DNA from 2 places in the Rhizobacter sp. P2_D12 genome. Region 1 is predicted to be linked to the other one. Evidence: predicted binding sites of a transcription regulator. Region 1 holds the regulator's gene; the other holds the start of a gene.
What was found. The regulator HrcA, encoded in region 1, represses chaperone genes, less so after heat shock. The targets are predictions, from matches to a motif close to TTAGCACTCNNNNNNNNNGAGTGCTAA.
Positions count from the first base shown of each region.

Region 2: the regulator HrcA is predicted to act here: its motif matches at 2,712-2,738, upstream of rpoH (RNA polymerase sigma factor RpoH).

Region 1 is NZ_JBFUEB010000018.1:69,611-74,019, forward strand. Features, by position in the region: gene recN (DNA repair protein RecN) at 1-276, opposite strand, end outside; gene AC1DYN_RS08700 (NAD kinase) at 284-1,156, opposite strand; gene hrcA (heat-inducible transcriptional repressor HrcA) at 1,225-2,244, shown strand; tRNA gene AC1DYN_RS08710 (tRNA-Ile) at 2,310-2,386, shown strand; gene AC1DYN_RS08715 (hypothetical protein) at 2,492-2,959, shown strand; gene AC1DYN_RS08720 (hypothetical protein) at 2,956-3,444, opposite strand; gene AC1DYN_RS08725 (endo alpha-1,4 polygalactosaminidase) at 3,626-4,409, shown strand, end outside.
Region 2 is NZ_JBFUEB010000004.1:34,819-39,227, reverse strand. Features, by position in the region: gene AC1DYN_RS02190 (CHASE domain-containing protein) at 1-840, shown strand, start outside; gene ggt (gamma-glutamyltransferase) at 837-2,561, opposite strand; gene rpoH (RNA polymerase sigma factor RpoH) at 2,766-3,713, shown strand; gene AC1DYN_RS02175 (SCO family protein) at 3,764-4,381, opposite strand; gene cyoE (heme o synthase) at 4,378-4,409, opposite strand, start outside.

The sequences.
Region 1 (4,409 bases):
GCGCAGCAACAGGCTGTCGCCGTTGTCGAAGCCGGCGTCGTCGAGCCAGGCGGAGAGGCTGGCCGGGGCGTCGAACTCGGCCGTGATGTCGGCGCGGGCCGCGCCTTCGCGCACCACGCCGGCATCGCCGCGGCTGCCCAGGGCCAGTTGCAGTGCGTCGACCAGGATCGACTTGCCGGCGCCGGTCTCGCCGGTCAGCACCGAGAAGCCGCCGGCGAGGTCGACCTCGAGCGAGGTCACGATGACGAAATCGCGCAATGCGAGGCGTTTGAGCATGATGGGGTCAGAGTCCGGCGTTCCAGTGGAGCTTGCCGCGCAAGGTGGCGTAGTAGCTCCAGCCGCGCGGATGCAGGAAGCGCACCTGGTGGGCCGAGCGGCGCACGATGATGCGGTCGCCGTGCAGCAGGCTGGCGAGGCTTTGCATGTCGAAGCTGACGCTGGCGTCGCGGCCGGCGACGATCTCGATGCAGATCTCGCCGGTGTCGGGCAGCACGATCGGGCGGTTGGACAGGTCGTGCGGCGCGATCGGCACCAGCACCCAGCCGGCGATGCCCGGGTGCAGGATCGGGCCGCCGGCCGACAGCGCGTAGGCGGTGGAGCCGGTGGGCGAGCCGACGATCAGGCCGTCGGCGCGGTGGTTGGCGACGAATTCGTCGCCGATGTCGATCTTCAGCTGCACCATGCTGGCGGTGGCGCCGCGGCTGACGACCACGTCGTTCATCGCGATGCCTTCGAAGATGACGCGGCCGTCGCGCCAGACGCCGCCTTCGAGCATGGTGCGGCGCTCTTCCTCGTAGTCGCCGGCGATCATCGGGGACAGGGCCTCTTCGAACTGGTCGATCGGCACGTCGGTGATGAAGCCCAGGCGGCCCTGGTTGATGCCCACCAGCGGCAGGTTGAAGCGCGCCAGCTGGCGCGCGATGCCCAGCATGGTGCCGTCGCCGCCGACGACGACGGCCAGGTCGCAATGCGCGCCCAATTGCTCGGGCGTCAGTGCGGGATAGTCGGTGAGGCCGGTGTTGAGGGCGGTTTCGCTTTCGAGCGAGACTTCGAGCCCTTGCCGGCCCAGGAATTGCGCAATGTCCTGCAGCACCCCGCGCATTCCCAGGGCCTGGTATTTCCCCACCAGCGCAGCATGTCGAAAACGGGTCGGCATGCGCGGGATTACACCACAGCACCCCCGGCAGACCGGGGCCAGAATCAGCAGCCGCCTACAATGAAACCATGCTGGACGAGCGAGCCAAAACACTGCTGAAAGCGCTGGTCGAACGCTACATCGCCGACGGTCAACCGGTGGGGTCGCGCACCTTGTCGCGCGCGTCGGGGCTGGACCTGTCGCCGGCGACGATCCGCAACGTGATGGCCGACCTGGAAGACCTGGGCCTGATCGCGAGCCCGCACACCAGTGCCGGGCGCATCCCGACGGCACGCGGTTACCGCTTGTTCGTCGACACGATGCTGACGGCGCAGCCGCTCGACCTGGCGCGCGGCACGCCCGCGATGGAGCCGCAGCTGCAGCCCGACCAGCCGCAGCGGGTGATCGCCAACGCGGCGCAGCTGCTGTCCAGCCTGTCGAGCTTCGTCGGCGTGGTGACGGCGCCGCGCAAGGCGAGCGTGTTCCACCACATCGAGTTCATGCGCCTGTCGGAGCGGCGCGTGCTGGTGATCCTGGTGGCGCCCGATGGCGACGTGCAGAACCGGGTGATCTTCACCGCGCAGGACTACACGCAGGGCCAGCTGATCGAGGCGAGCAACTACCTGACCTCGCAGTACGCCGGGCTGACGATCGAAGAGGTGCGCGAGCGCCTGAAGAACGAGGTCGACGCGCTGCGCGGCGAGATCGCGTCGCTGATGCAGGCAGCGGTGCAGGCCGGCAGCGAGGCGATGGCCGACAGCCAGGAGCAGGTGGTGATCTCCGGCGAGCGCAACCTGCTGACGGTGCAGGATTTCAGCAGCGACATGGGTTCGCTGCGCAAGCTGTTCGACCTGTTCGAGCAGAAGACGCAGCTGATGCGTCTGCTGGACGTGAGCAGCCGCGCCGAGGGCGTGCGCATCTACATCGGCGGCGAGAGCATGGTGGTGCCGTTCGAGGAGCTGTCGGTGGTGTCGGCGCCGTACGAGGTGAACGGGCAGGTGGTGGGCACGCTGGGCGTGATCGGGCCGACGCGGATGGCGTACGACCGGATGATCCAGATCGTCGACATCACGTCGCGGCTGGTGAGCAATGCGCTGAGCCAGAAGTAGCGCCCGGGTCCGTTCGGACGCGCCGGCGCGCGGGGCCGCGCACCTACAATCGCGCTCTTCCCCGGGGGCCGTTAGCTCAGTTGGTCAGAGCAGAGGACTCATAATCCTTTGGTCGTTGGTTCAAGTCCAACACGGCCTACCAATGCGATCAAGGACTTGGCGCAGTTGGCCAGGAGCCTCGATCTTCCGGCGTAGCCGCCGCGTAGCCAAAGAACGCATCCAGCCGCCGAGCAGCAGTTCGCTGGCCGTGTTTGCCGAAGCTGGCAAAGTGATCCAGCACCCGCGCTGCCTGAACTGCCACCCCAGCGGCGACCGCCCGCTGCAGGGCGATGGCATGCAGCTGCATCAGCCACTGGTCGTGCGTGGCAAGGATGGTTTCGGCGCCGCAGCGATGCGCTGCACCACCTGCCACGGCGCGCAGAACTTCGACGCCAAGCAGATTGCCAGCGTGCCGGGCAACAAGAACTGGCACCTGGCGCCGATCGAGATGGCCTGGAACGACCGCACGCTTGGCGCCATCTGCCATCAGCTGAAGGACCCTTCGCGCAACGGCGGCAAGACGATGGCCCAGATGGTCGAGCACATGGCACACGATGAACGGGTCGGTTGGGCCTGGGCACCCGGCACCGGCCGCACCCCGGCGCCGGGCACGCAGAAGGCCTTTGGCGATCTGATCCAGGCCTGGGCGGACAGCGGGGCCTACTGTCCGGCCTAGCGGATCTGGACGCCCTGCGTCGTGGCGCAGACCTGGCCGATGGGGGCGTGCACGCCGGCTTCATTCACGATTTCACGCAGTTCGCGCGCAATTGCGAGATCGACCAAGTCGCCATCGAGACCCTGGGTGAGGTGCTCGCGGGCAGCGGCAAGCCCCTGGTCGTCACTGCGGGCATTCCGGCTGTGCCAGGCCGCGCCAGCACTGAAGAGGATGCGCCCGACTACCGGATGCCACGCAGGTCCGAACAGGCGGACCTCGCGCAGGCAGCGCGCGGCGTGCGTGCGACGGCGATCCGCCTGCCGCAGGTGCACGACCGCGACAGGGCCGGCTTGGTCAGCTACCTGATCGCGGTCGTGCGCCAGAAGGGCGTCTCGGCATGGGTCGGCGAGGGCGCCAACCGCTGGTCGGCCGTCCATCGGCCACGGCCTCAAGGTGCCGGTCGTTTCGCTTTCGAAGAACGAGGCCGTCGCGCACTTCGGCGCCATGGGGCACTTCGCGGGCTTGGACAACCCTGCATCCAGTGCGCTCACGCGCCAGCGGCTGGGCTGGACGCCCGGCGCGCATCCGCGCCTGATTCCTGGAACGCCTTTTGCACCGGATGGACTCCATCGAACAACAGCAACTGCGCGTGACGCCACACATTCCCCCATGACCACAAAGCAACCCATGACTCAGAAAGACAGCAGCGCCGGCACGCTCACCGCCCTGGCCGTCTTGTTTGGTGCCGCGCTGGCACTCTCGGCCTGCGGAGGCGGCAGTGATGGCGAATCCAGTCCGGCCGGCAGTCCGCCTCCGATGGGCACGGCACCCGCACCCGCACCCGCTCCCTCCGCTGGCGACTGGTGGAAGCCCGCCGCCGCGGCCACATGGCAATGGCAGTTGACCGGCACGCTGAACACCTCCTACGACGCCACGGTCTACGACATCGACCTGGTCGACACCAGCGCTGCAACGATCGCCCAGCTGAAAGCGGCCGGCCGGAGGGTGGTCTGCTATTTTTCTGCGGGCAGTTCGGAGGACTGGCGTCCCGACTACTCGAAGTTCGCTGCGGCCGACATGGGCCAGACGCTCGACGGCTGGGCCGGCGAAAAGTGGCTGGACACCCGCTCGACCAACGTGCGATCGATCATGGCCGCACGCCTCGACCTGGCCGTGTCCAAGGGCTGCGATGGCGTCGAGCCCGACAACGTCGACGGCTACAGCAACGCCACCGGCTTTCCGCTGACCGCGCAAGACCAGCTCGACTACAACCGCTACCTCGCCACCACTGCGCATGCCCGCGGCCTGGCGATCGGCTTGAAGAACGACGTCGGCCAGCTCGGCGCACTCGAGCCCTCGTTCGACTTTGCCGTCAACGAGCAATGCAACGAGTACACGGAGTGCGGGGGTTACTCGGTCTTCATTTCGATCGGCAAACCCGTCTTCAACGCCGAGTACAAGGCCAACTACG
Region 2 (4,409 bases), on a different contig from region 1:
ATCATCAGCCAGGAACTCGCCGACAACGCCGCGCGCGTGACCGGCGACGCGACACGGGTCAAGCAGGTCCTGATCAACCTGCTGAGCAATGCGGTGAAGTACAACACCGAGGGCGGGCGCATCCACGTGGCGTCGCGCCGCAGCGCCGCGGGCAGCCAGCGCGACAGCGTCGAGCTGACCATCACCGACACCGGGCTGGGCATGACGCCGCAGCAGCTGTCGCAGCTGTTCCAGCCCTTCAACCGGCTCGGGCGCGAGCGTTCGTCGCTCGAAGGCACCGGCATCGGCCTGGTGATCAGCCAGCGGCTGGCCGAGCTGATGGGCGGCTCGGTGCGCGCGCGCAGCACGGCCGGCGAGGGCTCGTCGTTCATCCTGACGCTGCCGCGCGCCAACCCGGGCGACAGCGCGCCGGTCGGGCTGGACGAGATCGCGCCCGAGACCGGCAGCTACCACCAGCGCATCGTGCACTACGTCGAGGACAACGAGACCAACGTCGAGGTGATGCGCGGCATCCTGGCGCGCCGGCCGCAGGTGCAGTTCGACGTGTCGGTGACCGGGCTGGACGGGCTGGCCGCGATCCGCGCGCGGCGCCCCGACCTGATCCTGCTCGACATGCACCTGCCCGACATCGACGGCATGGAGCTGCTGCGCCACCTGAAGGCCGACCCCGGCACGGCCTCGATCCCGGTGGTCGTGGTGTCGGCCGACGCGCTGGCCAGCCAGATCGAGACCGCGCTGGCGGCCGGCGCGCGGCAGTACCTGACCAAGCCGGTCAGCGTGAGCCAGCTGCTCGGCGTCGTCGATGCAGTGTTGGACGACGCCGAAACGCGGTTTGGTTAGAAGCCCTGGGCCAGGCCCGAGTTGCGGCGCGGGTCATTGGCGCCGTAGAACCTGTTCTTGCCCACCGGCTTGCCGCCCAGCGACGGCGCCCCCACCAGGATTGCCGCCACGTGGTTGGCCGGCTGCGGGTTGCCCAGCTTGTGGCCCATGTCGACCAGGATCTTGCGGGTGTCGGGGCTCAGCGCGTTGACCTCGACGTTGGTCGTCTCCGGCAGCCACTGCTGGTGGAAGCGCGGCGCGTCGACCGCCTCCTGCACGTTCATGCCGTAGTCGATCACGTTCAGGATGGTGTGCACCACCACCGTGATGATGCGGCTGCCGCCGGGCGTGCCAACCACCATCACCGGCTTGCCGTCGCGCGAGACGATGGTCGGGCTCATCGAGCTCAGCGGGCGCTTGCCCGGGGCGATCGCGTTCGCCTCGCCCTGCACCAGGCCGTACATGTTGGGCACGCCGATCTTGGCGGTGAAGTCGTCCATCTCGTCGTTCAGGATCACGCCGGTCTTCGCGGCCGTGACCTTGGCGCCGAACCAGTCGTTCAGCGTGTAGGTCACCGACACCGCGTTGCCGTCCTTGTCGACGATCGAGTAGTGCGTGGTGTTGCTGCCTTCATGCGGCTCGACGCCCGGCTTGATGTCCTGCGAGACGCCGGCCTTGGCCGGGTCGATCGCCGCGCGGATCTTGCCGGCATAGCCCTTGTCGAGCAGCCGGTCGAGCGGGTTCTTGACGAAATCCGGGTCGCCCAGGTAGCTGTTGCGGTCGACGTAGGCGTGGCGCATCGCCTCGATCTGGTAATGCACCGATTGCGCCGAGCGGAAGCCCAGGTCCTTCAGCGGGTAGCCCTCGAGCACGTTCAGGATCTCGCAGATCACGACCCCGCCCGAGCTGGGCGGCGGGGCGGAAACGATGTGGTAGCCGCGGTAGTCGCATTCGACCGGCGCGAGCTCGCGGGTCTTGTACTGGTCGAGGTCGGCCTGCGTGAGGATGCCCTTGCCGGACTGGCTCGACGCGACGATGGCCGCGCCCACCGATCCCTGGTAGAAGCCGGCCTCGCCCTTCTGCGAGATCAGCCGCAGCGTCTTCGCCAGGTCCTTCTGCACCAGCTTCTGGCCGGGCGCGAAGGGCTGGCCCTTGTTCAGGAAGATCGCGCCGGACACCGGGTCCTTGCGGAAGTCCTCGGTCGCCGTCAGCAGCATGTCGACGTCGCCCTGGTCGAGCGTGAAGCCCTTGTCGGCGAAGGTGATGGCCGGGGCGATCAGCTGGGCGCGCTTCATCGTGCCGTACTTGGCGCGCGCCATCTCCAGGCCCGACACCGTGCCCGGCACGCCGACCGCCAGGTGGCCGGTGGTGCTCAGGCCCTTGACGACGTTGCCCGAGGCATCGAGGTACATGTTGGGCGTGGCGGCCAGCGGCGCCTTCTCGCGGAAGTCGAGGAAGGTCTTGCGGCCGTCGGCCAGCTGGATCGTCATGAAGCCGCCGCCGCCCAGGTTGCCGGCCGCGGGATACACCACCGCCAGCGCGTAACCCACCGCGACGGCCGCGTCGACCGCGTTGCCGCCCTTCTTCAGCACGTCGACCCCGACCTGGGTGGCCAAGCGCTGGGCCGTGACCACCATGCCGTTCTCGGCGGCGGCCGGCGCGATGGACGCCGCATGCACCGTCCAGCAACAGACAGTGACGGCGGTGGCAACGAAACTCTTCAGCAAGGGACGGGTCTGCATCGTGAAGTTCTCCTCGAAGGCACACAGGGTGGAACTGCGCAGGATAGTCCCAAAACCTTGCTGCCAGTGAGGCCGGGAACACGATTTGCCGCTTCGTTGTTGCAAGTATTTACTCACATAGAAGTCTGACGGATGTCTCCATCCGCGCCGTCAGCACTCTTTGTGGTCGAGTGCTAATATCAAGGGAACGAAAGGAAATTCAGCATGTCTGATGCTTCCATGACTCTCTCTCCACGCTCTACCGACACGGCCCTGGCCGTCCGCGATCCGTTCGCGATGGTGCCCTCGCTGGGCAACCTGGACGCCTACATGTCCGCCATCAACCGCATTCCGCTGCTGACGCACGACGAGGAAGTCTCGTTCGCGCGCCGGCTGCGCGAGCACGGTGACGTCGAAGCGGCCGGGAAGCTGGTGCTGTCGCACCTGCGGCTGGTCGCCTCGATCTCGCGCCAGTACCTGGGCTACGGGCTGCCGCACGGCGACCTGATCCAGGAAGGCAACGTCGGCCTGATGAAGGCCGTCAAGCGCTTCGACCCCGACCAGGGCGTGCGCCTGGTSWSSTACGCGATGCACTGGATCAAGGCCGAGATSCAYGARTACATYCTSAAGAACTGGCGCMTGGTCAAGGTCGCGACGACCAAGGCCCAGCGCAAGCTGTTCTTCAACCTGCGCTCGATGAAGCAGAGCATGAAGGAAGACGCGCTCGACGGCGCGACCCACCGTGCAACGCTGACGCAGAGCGAGATCGACCAGGTCGCGCAGCAGCTGAACGTCAAGCGCGAGGAAGTGCTCGAGATGGAAACGCGCCTGTCGGGCGGTGACGTCGCGCTCGAACCACAGGGCGACGACGGCGAGGAAAGCTACGCGCCGATCGCCTACCTGGCCGACGACAGCAGCGAGCCGACCCGCGTGATCGAGGCGCAGCGCCGCGACTGGCTGGCCGGCGACGGCATCGCCCAGGCGCTGGATGCGCTGGACGCCCGCAGCCGCCGCATCGTCGAGGAGCGTTGGCTGAAGGTGAACGACGACAGCTCGGGCGGCATGACGCTGCACGACCTGGCCGGCGAGTACGGCGTCAGCGCCGAGCGCATCCGCCAGATCGAGGTTGCGGCGATGAAGAAGATGCGCAAGGCGCTGTCCGACGCGGCCTGATCGTTCTGTGTCGCCAGCAAAGAAAGGGCCCCGCGGGGCCCTTTCGCTTTTTACGCGCTCGCCAGCAAGGCCTGCAGGTCGGACTTCAGCGCCTCGGTRCCGCTGCCGTAGCGCGTGAACAGCCGCAGCTTGCCGCTGGCGTCGAACACGTAGGACCCGGCAGTGTGGTCCATCGTGTAGCTGCCCTCGGTCTTGCCGGGCACCTTGGCATAGAACACCTTGAAGGACTTGGCGGCCGCGGCGGTCTGCTCCGGCGTGCCGCGCAGCGCGACGAAGCTCGGGTCGAAGCTGCCCATGTAGGCCTTCAGCACCTCGGGCGTGTCGCGCTCGGGGTCGATCGTGATGAAGACGCCCTGCACGCGCTCGCCGTCCTTGCCGAGTGCCTTCTTGACCTGGGCCAGCTCGGCCATCGTGGTCGGGCACACGTCGGGGCACTGCGTGTAGCCGAAGAACACCACCGTCAGCTTGCCCTTGAAGTCGGCGAGCGTGCGGGTCTTGCCGTCCTGGTCGGGCAGCGACAGGCCGCTGCCGTAGTCGGCACCGGTGATGTCGACCGCCTTGAAGGCCGGCGTCGACGACGCGGATGGCGGCAAACGATCGCAGGCCGCCAGGCCTGCGACCAGCAAGCCGGCAGCGCCGGCCCGCACGAGGACTCGTCTTTGGATCATCGCAGCAGCGGGTTCAGGTAGTGGTCCA